Regions from separate parts of the Cupriavidus sp. 05T41 genome, predicted to be linked through region 1. Evidence: predicted binding sites of a transcription regulator. Region 1 holds the regulator's gene; each other region holds the start of a gene.
What was found. The regulator sigma-54, encoded in region 1, starts transcription at its own class of promoters, with help from an activator protein. The targets are predictions, from matches to a motif close to TGGCANGNAANCTGCTTT.
Positions count from the first base shown of each region.

Region 2: AC1DKV_RS33080 (ammonium transporter) is a predicted target of sigma-54. The motif match lies at 1,146-1,163, and genes of this name have one in related genera.
Region 3: AC1DKV_RS25775 (pilin) is a predicted target of sigma-54. The motif match lies at 5,327-5,344, and genes of this name have one in related genera.

Region 1 covers NZ_JBFTLQ010000010.1:128,951-135,340, reverse strand. The annotation lists gene AC1DKV_RS08565 (LON peptidase substrate-binding domain-containing protein) at 1-618, opposite strand, end outside; gene rapZ (RNase adapter RapZ) at 705-1,622, opposite strand; gene AC1DKV_RS08555 (PsiF family protein) at 1,747-1,881, opposite strand; gene hprK (HPr(Ser) kinase/phosphatase) at 1,847-2,818, opposite strand; gene ptsN (PTS IIA-like nitrogen regulatory protein PtsN) at 2,896-3,351, opposite strand; gene hpf (ribosome hibernation-promoting factor, HPF/YfiA family) at 3,756-4,106, opposite strand; gene AC1DKV_RS08535 (RNA polymerase factor sigma-54) at 4,156-5,631, opposite strand; gene lptB (LPS export ABC transporter ATP-binding protein) at 5,779-6,390, opposite strand, start outside.
Region 2 covers NZ_JBFTLQ010000084.1:11,514-13,754, forward strand. The annotation lists gene AC1DKV_RS33075 (HU family DNA-binding protein) at 136-417, opposite strand; gene AC1DKV_RS33080 (ammonium transporter) at 1,195-2,241, shown strand, end outside.
Region 3 covers NZ_JBFTLQ010000050.1:3,542-9,931, forward strand. The annotation lists gene recA (recombinase RecA) at 1-197, shown strand, start outside; gene recX (recombination regulator RecX) at 310-777, shown strand; gene AC1DKV_RS25755 (DUF2889 domain-containing protein) at 1,126-1,800, shown strand; gene sucC (ADP-forming succinate--CoA ligase subunit beta) at 1,869-3,035, shown strand; gene sucD (succinate--CoA ligase subunit alpha) at 3,126-4,007, shown strand; gene AC1DKV_RS25770 (TerC family protein) at 4,342-5,037, shown strand; gene AC1DKV_RS25775 (pilin) at 5,413-5,856, shown strand; gene AC1DKV_RS25780 (PglL family O-oligosaccharyltransferase) at 6,031-6,390, shown strand, end outside.

The DNA.
Region 1 (6,390 bases):
GGCCATCAGCATCTGCTTCGCCTTGAGCGGTACCGGCAGCAGTTCGCACAGGCGGTTCGCCACCCAGCTCGGGTCGTCCCACAGGAAAGGCTCGCTGAAGGGCAGCTTGCCGGGATGCTCGGCGTGCAGCGAGCTGACGATGCGGCGTAGCACGGTCAGGCATTCGCCCAGCAATTCGAGCTTGCAGTCGATGATGTCCGCAGGCAGCAATCTGGCCTGGCCCACCATCAGGCCGTCTTCGCGCACGCTGTGGCTGAGCAGCTGGAAGCGCTGCCGCCCGCGCGTGCTGATCAGCAGCACGCCGAGCTGCTCCATATTGCAATCGACGATATCCGCAAGGCAGCCGACCGTCTCCGGCATGGTGGGCTCGCCGGGATGCGCGACCTCGCTGCCGCTGGCGATCAGGCACACGCCGAAGGGTGTGCGGTCGCGCATGCAGGCACGCACCATGTCCACGTAGCGCGCCTCGAACACGCGCAGTGGCAGCAGGCCATCGGGGAACAGAACGGTGTGCAGCGGAAACAGCGGCAGGCTATCCAGCCGGGGCGGCGCCGGCGTAGCGGATGAGGACGGCGAGGTCGACGGGCCGGGAGCGGTGGGCGTGGCGCGTGAGGACATGCTGAGCCAGCAAAGGTTGCGCCCGGGCAGCGATGCCGGACACCGGCGGCCCGGGCGGGGACCGCGGAGCCTGGCGTCGCGGCATGTCAGCCGCCCGGCGCGAGCTCGCGGTGTCTCACCAGCACATTACCATGCGCGCGGAAATAGTTGGCAAGTCTTTCGGCGATGTACACCGAACGATGCTGGCCGCCGGTGCAGCCGATGGCCACGGTCAGGTAGCTGCGGTTGTCGGCGATGAAACTCGGCAGCCACTTTTCGACGTAGGCGCGGATATCCTCGGCCATCGCCAGCACCATCGGCTGGCTCTGCAGGAAATCGATCACCGGCTCGTCGCGCCCGGTCAGCGGCCGCAGCGCGAGGTCGTAGTAAGGATTCGGCAGCGAGCGCACATCGAACACCATGTCCGCGTCGCTGGGCACGCCGTGCTTGAAGCCGAATGATTCGAACAGCAGCGTGAGCCGCAGGTCGTCGTCCCGCACGAACTCCTTGATCCACGCGCGCAGGGTGTTGGTGCGCACATTGCTGGTATCGATGCGGTGCGCGGCTTCCGCCAGGGGGCTGAGCAGCTCGCGCTCCATCTCGATCGCTTCGATCAGCGAAGTGTCGTTGAGCGGCGCATCGGCATCGGGTGCATTGCCCGCATCGTCGCCCGTGGCGGCGGGCAGGCCGGCCTTGTCGATGCGCATCGACAGCGGGTGCCGCCGGCGGGTCTCTGAGTAGCGCTGTACCAGCGCATCGGTATTGGCCGTCAGGAAGACTACGCGGACCTCGTGCTCCGCGGCGAGGTCGCGCAGCGTGCCGGGCAACTGGTCCAGCGATTCGCGGCTGCGGATATCGGTGGCGACGCCGAGGTGGGTATAGCCCTGGGCGGCCAGGTAGCGCGCCAGTTCCGGGATGAACTGGGCCGGCAGGTTGTCGACGCAGTAATAGCCTGCGTCTTCCAGTACGTTCAGGGCGACGGATTTGCCGGAGCCGGAAATTCCGGTGATAAGTATGATGCGCATAGCGTCACAAGCATAACATCAGGCGATGACGCCGTCATGACGGTATCGTGACGGGCGGGCCTCATAAAAAATGACGAACCGGAGTTCGCCATTTGCACATGCGTCCACGAAAGGGCGACCCTTGTTACTTGGACAGGCATTCCTTCATGAATGCCTTGCGCTCGTCGCCCTTCTTCATGCTTGCAGCAATATAAGCAAACGAAAAGTGGCGCAGAAACCGCTTGTCAGAGCAGGCGGCCCTGGCCGCGCGAAGCGACATCGGCCTGCATCGCGGCACGCTGGCGGTCCATGAAATCACGCAGCGTATCGATGCCGCGCAGGCGCAGGATAGTGTTGCGCACGGCGGCCTCGACCAGCACGGCGAGATTTCGGCCGGCCGCCACCTGGATCTTGACCATGTGGATCGGCAGGCCAAGCACGTCGAGGTATTGGGAATCCAGCGGCAGGCGCTCGAACTCGCCATCGTTGCGCCGCACCAGCTGCACCACCAGCTTCATCTTCATTTTCCGGCGCACCGCAGTCTCGCCGAAGATGGTCTTGATGTCGAGCAGGCCCAGTCCGCGCACTTCGAGCAGGTTCTGCAGCAGCGGCGGGCAGCGGCCTTCGATGAAGTCAGGCCCCAGGCGCACGAAGTCCACCGCATCGTCGGCCACCAGTCCGTGTCCGCGCGAGATCAGTTCCAGGCCTAGTTCGCTCTTGCCCAGACCCGACTCGCCCATGATCAGCACGCCCATGCCGAGGATGTCGAGGAACACGCCGTGCATGGTCACGCGCGGCGCGGAAATCCGCGACAGATAGAGCCGCAGGTGGTCGATGACCGCGGCCGAGGATACCGGCGTGGTGAACAGGGGCGTGGACGAGCGCGTGCAGCGCAGTTCCAGGTCGGGGGGTGGCTCCATGCCGTCCGCGATCACCAGGAAGGGCGGCTCGAGCAGGATCAGCTCGCCCATCTGGCGTTTGCGCATTTCGTCGTCGAGACGCTGGTAATAGGTGATTTCGGGTTTGCCGAGCACCTGGATCCGGTTCGGGTGGATCAGGTTCAAGTGCCCGACGAGATCGGCGGCGGACGTGGCTTCACGCGCGAACTCAACGTCGAAGGCCCGGTCGGCCCCTTCCAGGCCAGCGACCCAGGAGAGTTTGATGTCGGCTGCGTTGTCGTCGAAGATCGACTGCGAGGTGACGCCAGTGAGTTCCATGCGGTGCTTTCGGGGGACAGGCTTTCAGGCCGGGGAGGCAACGGCCCTGTTGGCCGGGCAGGGCTTGCCCCGGCGGGTCAGGGATGCCATTGCGTCAGCAACTGGTGCACGGCATCGGGAGTGGGCAGGGTAGCGAGTCCTTCGCGCATTTCGCGGTCGGACAGCAGCTGGGCAATCTCGGAAAGGATCTCCAGGTGCTGCTGGGTAGCCTGTTCGGGCACGAGCAGGAAGATCAGCAGCGACACCGGCTTGCCGTCAGGCGACTCGAAGGGGATCGGCTCGCCCAGGCGCATGAAGGCGGCCAGGGGCTGCTTGAGGCCCTTGATGCGACCGTGCGGAATGGCAACCCCGGCTCCGAGGCCGGTCGAGCCCAGCGATTCGCGGGCGAACAGGTTGTCGGTCACGGTAGCGCGCGCTACGCCATGGTTGTTCTCGAAGAGGAGCCCGGCCTGTTCGAACACCCGCTTCTTGCTGGTGACGCTGACGTCGAGGTTGATGTTGCCGGGTGGCAGCAATTTAGCCAAACGATTCATGTGGAATGCGCAGGTTTTTCTAGTAAGCAGGCCCGTGGCCAGGAGAGGGCCGCACCAGGCAAAGGGGATAGAAAGGCTCGTGCCCTCGTTTCACCGGTTATCCCATGCCGGTGTCGGGCGTCTGGCCATTATAGAGCAGGCCCGCCCCCGCCTTGTGCATTGCAATAGCCGATGCGCGGAAGCGGTGCCGCGCGCACGGAAAAATTGCCGCGCTATTGCTTATGTATTGCACAGCATACACCGGGAGCGTGGCCTTGCGGAATCCCCTTGCGTGATTCGATACCGGCCGTAAATGCGGGAGAACGCCACAAAAATGTGCGCAAAAAAGCCGCGCATCGGGCGCGGCTTGTTCTGGTTTCAAGGGACTGACACCGACGGCCCCCTAGGTGGGCCGCCAGGCACGGTCATTGCTGCATCTGCGCTGCGGCCAATTGATACTTGACCGCTTCGCGGTCGTGGCTTTGCACGCGATCCTTGTGGCGAATCACCTGCCGGTCGAGCTTGTCGACTAGCGCGTCGATAGCGGCATACAGGTCTTCGTGATGCGCTTCGACAAAGATGTCCTTGCCCTTGAGATGTAGATTGATTTCCGCGTACTGCCGCCGGTCCTTTTCTTTTGTATTGTCGACAGATAGCAGCACACTTACGCCAATGACTTGATCGAAATGCCTGACGATACGCTCCAGTTTCGTTTCCACGTACTCACGCAGCGGGGGCGTGATGTCCAAGTGGTGTCCACTGATCTTGAAGTTCATAGCGTTTCTCCTTCTGAAAGAGTTGCATCAGGCAGGCGATGCAACTCGGCTACAAAGACTTGCGGAGATTTACGGCAGGGATTTTCAGCGCCTCGCGGTACTTGGCGACGGTACGGCGCGCCACCACGAAGCCTTGCTCGCCGAGCAGTTCGGCGATCCTGCTATCCGACAGGGGATTCCTGGGATCTTCGGCTCCTATGAGTTGCTTGATCAACGCTCGAATTGCCGTTGAAGAGGCCGCGCCGCCGGTTTCTGTGGATACGTGACTGCCGAAGAAATACTTCAGCTCGAAAGTCCCCATCGGCGTTGCCATGTATTTATTGGTTGTCACCCGAGAGATGGTGGACTCGTGTAGACCCAGTGTATCGGCAATCTCCCGCAAAACCAAGGGGCGCATCGCAATTTCCCCGTGGGTGAAGAAGTTCTTTTGACGTTCGACAATCGCTTGTGCGACGCGCAATATGGTGTCGAAGCGCTGCTGGATATTCTTGATCAACCAGCGTGCTTCCTGCAATTTTTGCTGCAGTCCGGCAGCCCCTGAATCGCCTTTTGCACCGCGCAAAATCTGCGCGTACATATCGTTGATGCGTAGCCGCGGCATCACATCCGGATTGAGTTGCGCGATCCAGCCGCCGCTCATTTTTCGCACGAAAACATCCGGCACCACGAAATCCGCCTCGGGGCGGCTATAGGCATGGCCGGGATACGGGGCGAGCGAGCGGATCAGTTCGTGCGCGGCCTTGAGGTCGGCCTCGTCGACCTGCAGCGCTTTCTTCAGGCGCGTGTAGTCGCGCACCGCGAGCAGCTCCAGGTGGCTGGTGACGATGGTCAGGGCCAGTTCGCGCTGCGGATGGGTGAGCCGGCGCAGTTGCAGCGCCAGGCATTCGGCGGCGTTGCGCGCACCTACGCCGGCCGGGTCGAAGCTCTGCAGCAGGGTCAGGACGGCGTGTACCTCGTCGATCTCGAACTCGAGTTCCTCGGGCAGTTCGGCGCAGATCTCCTCGAGCGAAGCGCTAAGGTATCCGTCGTCGTCCAGCGACTCGACCAGGAAGATCGCGAGCCCTTTGTCGCGCATGGAAATCTTCAGCGGCGCGAGTTGCTCCATCAGGTGCTCGCGCAGCGTCGGCTCGGCGTCACGCAGCTGCATCGGCGTCTTTTCGTCCTCGTCGCCCTGCGGGCGGCGGGCAAAGTCGTCGAGGCTCCAGTCGCTGCCGTAATCCTCGCCGCTGTCGGCGTAGTTGTCGTCGCCATCGGCGGCGCCGTCGGGGCGGTTCTCGCTGGTGCCCTGGCCATCGGCGGGCGCAGGCGCGGGCGCGCTCTGCAGGTTGACGGAGCCATCGGCACCCACGCGCAGCGGGCTTTCGATCCAGTCGTTTTCGCGTTCGAGCAGGGGGTTCTCGGTGAGCGCTTGCTCAACTTCCTGCTGCAGTTCGAGCGTGGACAGTTGCAGCAGCCGGATCGACTGCTGGAGTTGCGGCGTAAGCGCGAGATGCTGCGAGAGGCGGAGCTGTAGCGACGGTTTCATGCGACCTATTTTATGCGCAACTTCCATGCCGTTGGAACGGAAATTGCTATCGCTGATGCCGCCGTGATCGTTTGCAGGATGAAAGGCGACATGAACGCCGCCTGGCCGCGAATATCCCGGCTGCGCGGCAGTAGGCCGCGCCCCGCGTTACATGCGGAAGTTCTCGCCCAGGTAGACCTTGCGCACCGATTCGTTGGCAATGATGTCTTCGGGCTGGCCTGACGCCAGCACGGTGCCTTCGCTGATGATATACGCGTGGTCGCAGATGCCAAGCGTCTCGCGCACGTTGTGGTCCGTGATGAGCACGCCGATGTTGCGTGCCTTGAGGAAGCTGACGATGCGCTGGATTTCGCCCACCGCGATCGGGTCCACGCCGGCGAACGGTTCGTCGAGCAGGATGAAGCGCGGCGCGGAAGCCAGCGCACGGGCGATTTCCACGCGGCGGCGCTCGCCACCGGACAGCGACAGCGCCGGATTCTCGCGCAGGTGGGCGATCTGCAGGTCGTCGAGCAGCGAGTCCAGGCGTCGCTCGATATCCGCCTTGGACAGCGGCTTGCCGTCGTGCACCTGCAACTCGAGCACGGCGCGGATGTTCTCCTGCACGTTGAGCTTGCGGAACACCGAGGCTTCCTGCGGCAGGTAGGACAGGCCCATGCGCGCGCGCTCGTGGATGGCGAGGCCGCTGATGTGCTTGTCGTCGAGCACGATGTCGCCTTCGTCCAGCGCCACCAGCCCGACGATCATGTAGAACGAAGTGGT
Region 2 (2,241 bases), on a different contig from region 1:
GCCGACGATCGGCAGTGTAACCCGGAACGGCCGCCGCGCCGTGCCTGGAGGCGCCCCGGACAGCCGGCCGGGACAATAAAAAAGCGGCCTTCGAGGCCGCCTTCTCATTTCAATGGCGCTGCAGACGCGAACTGCTTACTTCTTCTTGTTCACAGCGTCCTTGAAGCCTTGGCCGGCGGAAAACTTGACCGTCTTGGCGGCCGGAATCTTGATGGTCTCGCCGGTGCGCGGATTGCGGCCGGTGCGCGCAGCGCGCTTGCCCGAGCCGAAGCTGCCGAAACCCACCAGCGTTACCGAATCACCCTTGGCAACCGCCTTCTTAATGTTGTCCAGAGCAGCATTCAGCGCGCGCTCTGCTGCAGCATTGCTCAGTTCCGCGTCAGCGGCGATGGCAGATACCAGTTCACCTTTATTCATGGCTGATTTCCCTTGTTGGTCGTCGTCATCGGAGTGTCTGCCACGCGGCAAATCACCGATCGGCGCAGTCTAATCTGCGCTTTACGCATTGGGCAATCCCCAGTGGCACCAATGCAACGAAAAAAGCCGCAAATCCTTGAGTCAAGCGCCTTTGCGGGGAATTTACCCCCCCTTTTCCGGGCTTTCAAATGCGGCTGCTGGCGGTATCGGGAAATCGAACATGCGTACGCGCGCAGGACCGCGATGCCCCGCGGCGATCCTGGCATTTGCCGACACCCGCGGCCAACGGCAAAGCGCCGCTCTGTGCGCATGCACGACGGAGGGTTCAGAACATTCTCTGCGTCTTGCGCCCGCGATTTCGCTAGTCGATTGCGCTAGTCGATTGCGCTAGTCGATTGCGTTAGTCGATTGCGCTTGTGATTCGGCCTGCGATTCGGCTTGCGATTGCGCCGGCCATTGCGCCGGCCATCCTGCTMGCCAGCTTTTTGCACCAATATGGTAACACCGCTCTTTTTGGTGCATACAAAGTGAGATGTTTCGCCCCAAAACAAGGCATTGCCTCATATTGGCGCAAGCAGAACGCGCGGCGCGGGCGCACGCCGCCGTGTCATCCGCCGCTTCCCGGCTGCACGCTCGCCGGGGCGCGTGGGCTCCGGGCAGGCCGCGCGCGACAATCCGGTGCGTGATCCACCAACTCGGTGCAATTTTCGCACCGTCCTGGCTCAAACTGGAACGGATWTTGCATACYMGTGCTCCCATTTTGAGCATGAGGAATGTATGGACAATTGGAAGAGCGGCACCGACGCCCTGTTCATCCTGCTGGGGGCGATCATGGTGCTTGCCATGCATGCGGGCTTTGCCTTTCTTGAGCTAGGCACCGTACGCAAGAAGAACCAGGTCAATGCACTGGTCAAGATCCTGGTGGATTTTGCGATTTCCACGATCGCCTATTTCTTTATCGGCTATACGGTAGCTTATGGGGTCGAATTTCTCGCCAGCGCCCAGACGCTGGCGCAAAGAAGCGGTTATGAGCTGGTGAAATTCTTCTTCCTGGCGACATTCGCCGCGRCCATCCCGGCGATTATCTCGGGCGGCATCGCGGAGCGTTCGCGCTTCAATCCCCAACTGGTGGCGACCTTCGTCCTGGTCGGCCTGGTCTACCCCTTCTTCKAAGGCATCGCCTGGAACAACCGCTTCGGCGTGCAGGACTGGATCGCCTCGGTCGCCGGCGCGCCCTTCCACGACTTCGCCGGCTCCGTCGTGGTCCATGCCATGGGCGGCTGGATCGCGTTGCCGGCCATCCTGCTGCTCGGCGCGCGCCGCGGCCGCTACCAGAAAKATGGCCGCATCAGCGCACACCCGCCCTCCAATATCCCGTTCCTGGCGCTGGGCGCGTGGGTGCTGGCGGTGGGCTGGTTCGGCTTCAACGTCATGAGCGCGCAGACCGTCGACAAGATCAGCGGACTGGTCGCCATCAACTCCCTGATGGCCATGGCCGGCGGCACGCTRGCCGCCTGGGCGGCCGGCCGCAACGATCCCGGCTTCGCCTATAACGGGCCGCTCGCCGGGCTGGTGGCGGTGTGCGCGGGCTCGGATCTGATGCACCCGCTGGGCGCGCTGGTGACCGGCGGCGTGGCCGGCGTGCTGTTCGTCTATCTGTTTACGCTGGCCCAGAACAAATGGCACATCGACGATGTGCTGGGCGTGTGGCCGCTGCACGGCCTGTGCGGCGCGTGGGGCGGCATTGCCGCCGGCATCTTCGGTGCGCAGGCGCTGGGCGGCATCGGCGGGGTTTCGCTGGGCGCGCAGGCGATCGGCACCCTG
Region 3 (6,390 bases), on a different contig from region 1:
CCAAGGTCGTCGAGAAGTCGGGCGCCTGGTACAGCTACAAGGGCGAGAAGATCGGCCAGGGCAAGGACAATGCGCGCGAATACCTGCGCGAGAATCCCGATATCGCCGACGAGATCGAGAACAAGGTGCGCGAATCGCTGGGCGTGGTGCTGATGAACGGCACGCCTGCCGCCGCGGTCACTGCCGCCGAGGCCTGAGCGCAGCCGGCCGGGGCAATCCCGGCCGCGATCCGAGCCTGACCGGGGCGGCACGTGCGACAGCGCGCGCCGCCCCGGTGTCATTTGGTGTGCATTCGCGACGTCTTTCTTCATGGCCACCCGTCCCCCTCTCTCCCTCAAGGCCCGCGCGGTCGGCTACCTGTCGCGCCGCGAGCACAGCCGCACGGAGCTGGCTCGCAAGCTGGCCCCGCACGCGGAGTCCCCGGAAGCCCTGGAGCAATTGCTGGACGCGCTCGAGCGCGAGAACTGGCTGTCCAATGCGCGCTTCGTCGACAGCCTGGTGCACCGCCGCGCCAGCCGCTACGGTGCCGCCCGCGTCATGCAGGAGGCTCGCACCCACCAGCTCGGCAGCGATCAGCTGGCCGACCTGCAGGAGCGCCTGCGCGATTCCGAGCTGGAGCGGGGCCGCGCGGTCTGGCAGAAGCGCTTCGGCGCCCCGCCGGCCACGCCGGAAGAGCGGGCAAGGCAGATCCGCTTCCTGGTGGCCCGCGGTTTCTCCCGCTCGGTGGTCAGCCGCATCATCAAGGGCGCGGACGAGTGGCTGGACGGCGGCGACTGAGGTGGGCCGCCGCGGGTCGTGGCGTGTCCCTGCGCGACGTGACGCACCCGCAATATCATGCACCGGCACGGGGCGCATACCTGCGTTGCAAGTAGGCGTATTCGCGCCGCGCGCAGCCTGGCCGCGCGGGCCGCATGACCGCCTCGGGGCGCGCTTTCCCGCACCGCAGCAGGCGATCCGCCGCCCGACAATCGCCTCCAACAGCACCGCGTGCAGTTAGTTCCCGGCCAAAGTTGTCCGTCATGTTAAAATCCTGCGGTTTTCCGGCCCAGCCGCCCCCAAAAGCAGTCCTTTGGTCGTTCGTAGCTGTTCATTAGCCGTCCGTTCCCCCCGCTCCAGCCTGCTGTCATGCCGCTTTCCCCGCCCGTCAACCGCTCCCTGCGCCATCGTCGTGCCATCACGGCCGAGGCCTATCTTAGGGACGATGGCCTGTGGGATATCGAAGCGCGCCTGACCGACACCAAGCCGCGTGCGATCCCGCTGGCCGGCGGCGGCGTGCGCCCGGTGGGCGAGCCCCTGCATGACCTGTGGCTGCGCGTCACGATCGACGTGCGCATGAATGTGGTGGACGCCGATGCCTGTTCTGACTGGGTGCCTTACCCCGGGCAGTGCGACACCATCGGCCCGGCCTACCGCAAGCTCATCGGCCTGAACCTGATGAAGGGCTTCCGCAAGGCGGTGCGCGAACGTCTGTCCGGCGTGGCCGGCTGCACCCACCTGACCGAGCTGGCCGGCGTGCTGCCGACCACCGCGATCCAGGCCTTTGCCGGCGACGTCATCAATATTCGCGACGCCGGCGCCGAAGACACCAATCCCGAACCCCCTTACCAGTTGCACGGCTGCCATGCCCTGCATTTCGAAGGTGAGGTGGTGCGCCAGTTTTACCCGCGCTGGTATGGTCACCAGCCGAAGCCGAGGATCAGGACCGAAGGGTCCCCGACCCCGGCGGCGCAGCCAGCGGAGGCGCTCGCCGCCGCCGAAGGCGGCGCCGTATCCCGCAGGCCTACCGGCACGTCCGGCTAAGTCGCACGGCCTGCAAAACGCCGAGATTCCATCTCTACACTTTTACGCCTACCCGAAAGGAAACACGCATGAATATCCATGAGTACCAAGGCAAGGAAATCCTGCGCAAATACAATGTGCCGGTTCCGCGCGGCATCCCCGCGTTCTCGGTCGAAGAGGCCCTGAAGGCTGCTGAGCAACTGGGCGGCCCGGTCTGGGTCGTCAAGGCGCAGATCCACGCGGGCGGCCGCGGCAAGGGTGGCGGCGTGAAGGTGGCCAAGAGCATCGACGATGTGAAGACCTACGCCAGCAACATCCTGGGCATGACCCTGGTCACGCACCAGACCGGCCCGGAAGGCAAGAAGGTCAACCGCCTGCTGGTCGAAGAAGGCGCTGACATCAAGAAGGAACTCTACGTCAGCCTGGTGGTGGACCGCGTTTCGCAGAAGGTGGCCCTGATGGCTTCCAGCGAAGGCGGCATGGACATCGAAGAAGTCGCTGCCCACAGCCCGGAAAAGATCCACACGCTGATCATCGATCCGGCAACCGGCCTGGCCGATGCCGACGCTGACGACATCGCCCGCAAGATCGGCGTGCCCGACGCGAGCGTGGCGCAAGCCCGCCAGGCCCTGCAAGGCCTGTACAAGGCATTCTGGGACACCGATGCTTCGCTGGCCGAAATCAACCCGCTGATCCTGACCGGCGACGGTAAGGTGATCGCGCTCGACGCCAAGTTCAACTTCGACTCCAACGCCCTGTTCCGTCACCCGGAAATCGTCGCCTATCGCGACCTGGACGAAGAAGATCCGGCTGAAATCGAAGCTTCGAAGTTCGACCTGGCCTACATCTCGCTGGACGGCAACATCGGCTGCCTGGTGAACGGCGCCGGCCTGGCCATGGCCACCATGGACACCATCAAGCTGTTCGGCGGCGAGCCGGCCAACTTCCTCGACGTGGGCGGCGGTGCCACCACCGAGAAGGTGACCGAAGCGTTCAAGCTGATGCTGAAGAACCCGAACCTGAAGGCCATCCTGGTCAACATCTTCGGCGGCATCATGCGTTGCGACGTGATTGCCGAAGGCGTGATCGCTGCGTCGAAGGCCGTGTCGCTGTCCGTGCCGCTGGTCGTGCGCATGAAGGGTACCAACGAGGAAATCGGCAAGAAGATGCTGGCCGACTCGGGCCTGCCCATCATTGCTGCCGACACCATGGAAGAAGCCGCCCAGAAGGTGGTGGCTGCGGCCGCGGGCAAGTAAGCCAAGACGCACGAACGCCAACAAAACGCGACGCGAGCAGCGCGCCGGGCCAGGCCCCGCGCTGCTTGGAGCCAAGCAAAGGATTACAGCATGTCGATTCTGATTAACAAAGACACCAAGGTCATCACCCAGGGCATCACCGGCAAGACCGGCCAGTTCCACACCCGTGGCTGCCGCGACTATGCCAACGGCAAGAACTGCTTCGTGGCCGGCGTGAACCCGAAGAAGGCCGGCGAAGACTTCGAAGGCATTCCCATCTACGCCAGCGTGAAGGACGCCAAGGACTCCACCGGCGCCACCGTTTCCGTGATCTACGTGCCGCCCGCAGGCGCCGCCGCCGCGATCTGGGAAGCCGTCGACGCTGACCTGGACCTGGTGGTCTGCATCACCGAAGGCATCCCCGTGCGCGACATGATGGAGCTCAAGGACAAGATGCGTAAGGGCAACAAGAAGACCTTGCTGCTCGGACCGAACTGCCCTGGCCTGATCACGCCGGACGAAATCAAGATCGGCATCATGCCGGGCCATATCCACCGCAAGGGCCGCATCGGCGTGGTGTCGCGCTCGGGCACGCTGACCTATGAAGCCGTGGGCCAGCTGACCGCGCTGGGCCTGGGCCAGTCGTCGGCAGTGGGCATCGGTGGCGACCCCATCAATGGCCTGAAGCACATCGACATCATGAAGATGTTCAACGACGATCCCGAAACGGACGCCGTGGTCATGATCGGCGAAATCGGCGGTCCGGACGAAGCCAACGCCGCCGAGTGGATCAAGGACAACATGAAGAAGCCGGTGGTTGGCTTCATCGCTGGCGTGACCGCGCCTCCGGGCAAGCGCATGGGCCACGCCGGCGCGCTGATCTCGGGCGGTGCCGACACGGCGCAAGCCAAGCTGGAAATCATGGAAGCCTGCGGTATCAAGGTCACCAAGAATCCGTCGGAAATGGGCCGCCTGCTGAAGTCGATCCTGTAATCGCCGCTTTCTGGTGATATCTGGCGGACCCCGCCCGAGGGCGGGAGATTTGCCGGTGCCGGGGTGGCCTGCCTGAACGCAGGTGCGCCGCCGGCCCTCGATGCCCCCGCCTTCGCGCGGGGGCGCGTCATTCTGGGACGCCAGGAACCTAGGGTATCTCCCGAGGCTGGCGAACTGGCGATTGAAACCGAATCGAAAGCTTGATACGGTAAATCTCATGTCTGAAGACTCAGACATCCGAATTCCGTCATCATCGGCTGGACGTCGTCGGTTGGATCGCCCGTCGCCATGCGGCGTTCGAATCATAATTTAAGAAAACTCGAGGAGCTTTACCGTGGAACTGCTGTCCTCCACCGCGTTCTGGATCGCGCTGGGATCCATCATCCTGACCAATATCGTGCTCTCCGGCGACAACGCCGTGGTGATCGCGCTCGCATCCCGCAACCTGCCGCCCGCCCAGCAGAAGAAAGCGATCTTCTGGGGCAGCGCCGCCGCCATCATCATGCGGGTGGTGCTCACGGTTGCCGCGGTCAAGCTGCTCAGCCTGCCTTACCTCAAGATCGTCGGCGCCTTGCTGCTGGTCTATATCGGCGTGCAACTGCTGACCGGCGAAGACGACGAAGACGGCCATTCGGCCAAGGACAATATCTGGGCCGCGATCCGCACCATCCTGATCGCCGACCTGGTGATGTCGCTCGATAACGTGGTGGCCGTGGCCGCCGCGGCGCAGAAGGGACCGGAAGGCAGCCAGCTGATGCTGCTGGTGCTCGGCCTGGGCCTGTCCATCCCCCTGATCGTGTTCGGCAGCACCATCCTGCTCAAGGTCATGGACCGCTTTCCCGTCATCATCGTGCTGGGCGCCGCGCTGCTGGGCTACCTGGCCGGCGAAATGCTGGTGAGCGATCCCGTGGACGCCGCCTGGTTCGAGATGCACGTGCCGCATGCGCACCTTGTGTTCGGCATCATCGGTGCGGCGCTGGTGGTGTTGGTCGGCAAGCTGCTGCAGAAACGCGCGGCGCAGCCAGCCTGACGGCATGACGTATTGAAGCGGAGCCGTCCGGATCGGACGGCTCCGTGAACGGACGGTGCACCTTGCTGCACTACCGGACGGGTGGCCCAGGGGCCACCCGTTTCGTTTTCCGCCGCACCGCCGCGGCCCGGGAATTCAGTGCGGTTTCGCACAGAGTTAAACAGGATTTTGTGTTTACTGACTGTCCGCGTCATCTTAAGTGACAAAATTTGCGCCGTATCAAGGCTCGGAACACTCCGAAGTGGCGAAAATTGTCACTCGCCGACGAAGCCACCGGGGTTTGCGGCGCTGGCACGCTAAGTGCTAAAGGATTTACAGCATCACATGAAACAAAATGTTTCTATCTGTATCCAAAATTCCTTCGAGGGGTCAATCATGCAAAAACGGGTTCAACTGAAGAAACTGGGCCGCCGTGTCCAGAAGGGTTTCACCCTGATCGAACTGATGATCGTTGTGGCGATCATCGGTATCCTGGCTGCGATTGCGATTCCGCAATATCAGCAATACACGCAAAAGGCGAAGTTCTCCGAAGTCATCAATACTGCGGAGTCGTACAAGACCGCTGTGGGTGTCTGCGTCCAGGAAACCAGCAGCGCGACGGGCTGCAGTGCTAACTCCAATGGTATTCCGCAGATTCCGACTACGCTGCCCGGTAACGTTCAGGCATTGACTGTTACAGACGGCGTCGTGACGGCGACTGGCACGGCCGCGGCCGGTGGTTATGTTTTTGCGGTTTCGCCGGTAATTGACAACGGTGTTCTCAAGTGGGCTCATGTCGCCGGTACCGATACCTGCTTCGCCGCGAATTATTGCAAGTAATTGCTGCATCTCCTGCCGCGCCGCGATTACGCAATGCGCGGCAGGTGAAGGAAAGGCGCCTCAGGGCGCCTTTTTTTATGGATCCAGGGAGTGTGCAAACTCTGCGCCTCAGTCTTCTCCGGTGCAGCCTGTGGCGCGCGTGAGAGCTGTTTTCCTGACATCGGAACCAATGCCGTGAAAGCCAGATCTGGGCCGCTGCGCCTCTCGATTACGCTGGTGATGACGTTCGCCCTGTGGACGGTCCCATACCTGATAGCGCCACATCCCCTTCCGATTCCATCCTTCTATGCCGAGTCGCTGGCCATTGCTGCGGCAATGACCATTTGTCTGCTTGCATTCTCTATGGAGGCAGGTCGTGGAGGGGCTTCCAGGGTGGCCGCTGTCGCCGTGGCACCAATTGCCTTTGCCGCCGTGTTGATTGTCCAACTGGCGGCGATTCGGCTCGAGCGGCCCGTGGCCTCTTATCTGGCGATCTTCTTTTGCATCGCTGCCGCACTGACGATCCAGGCCGGATGCTGGCTGTCCCTGGACCGG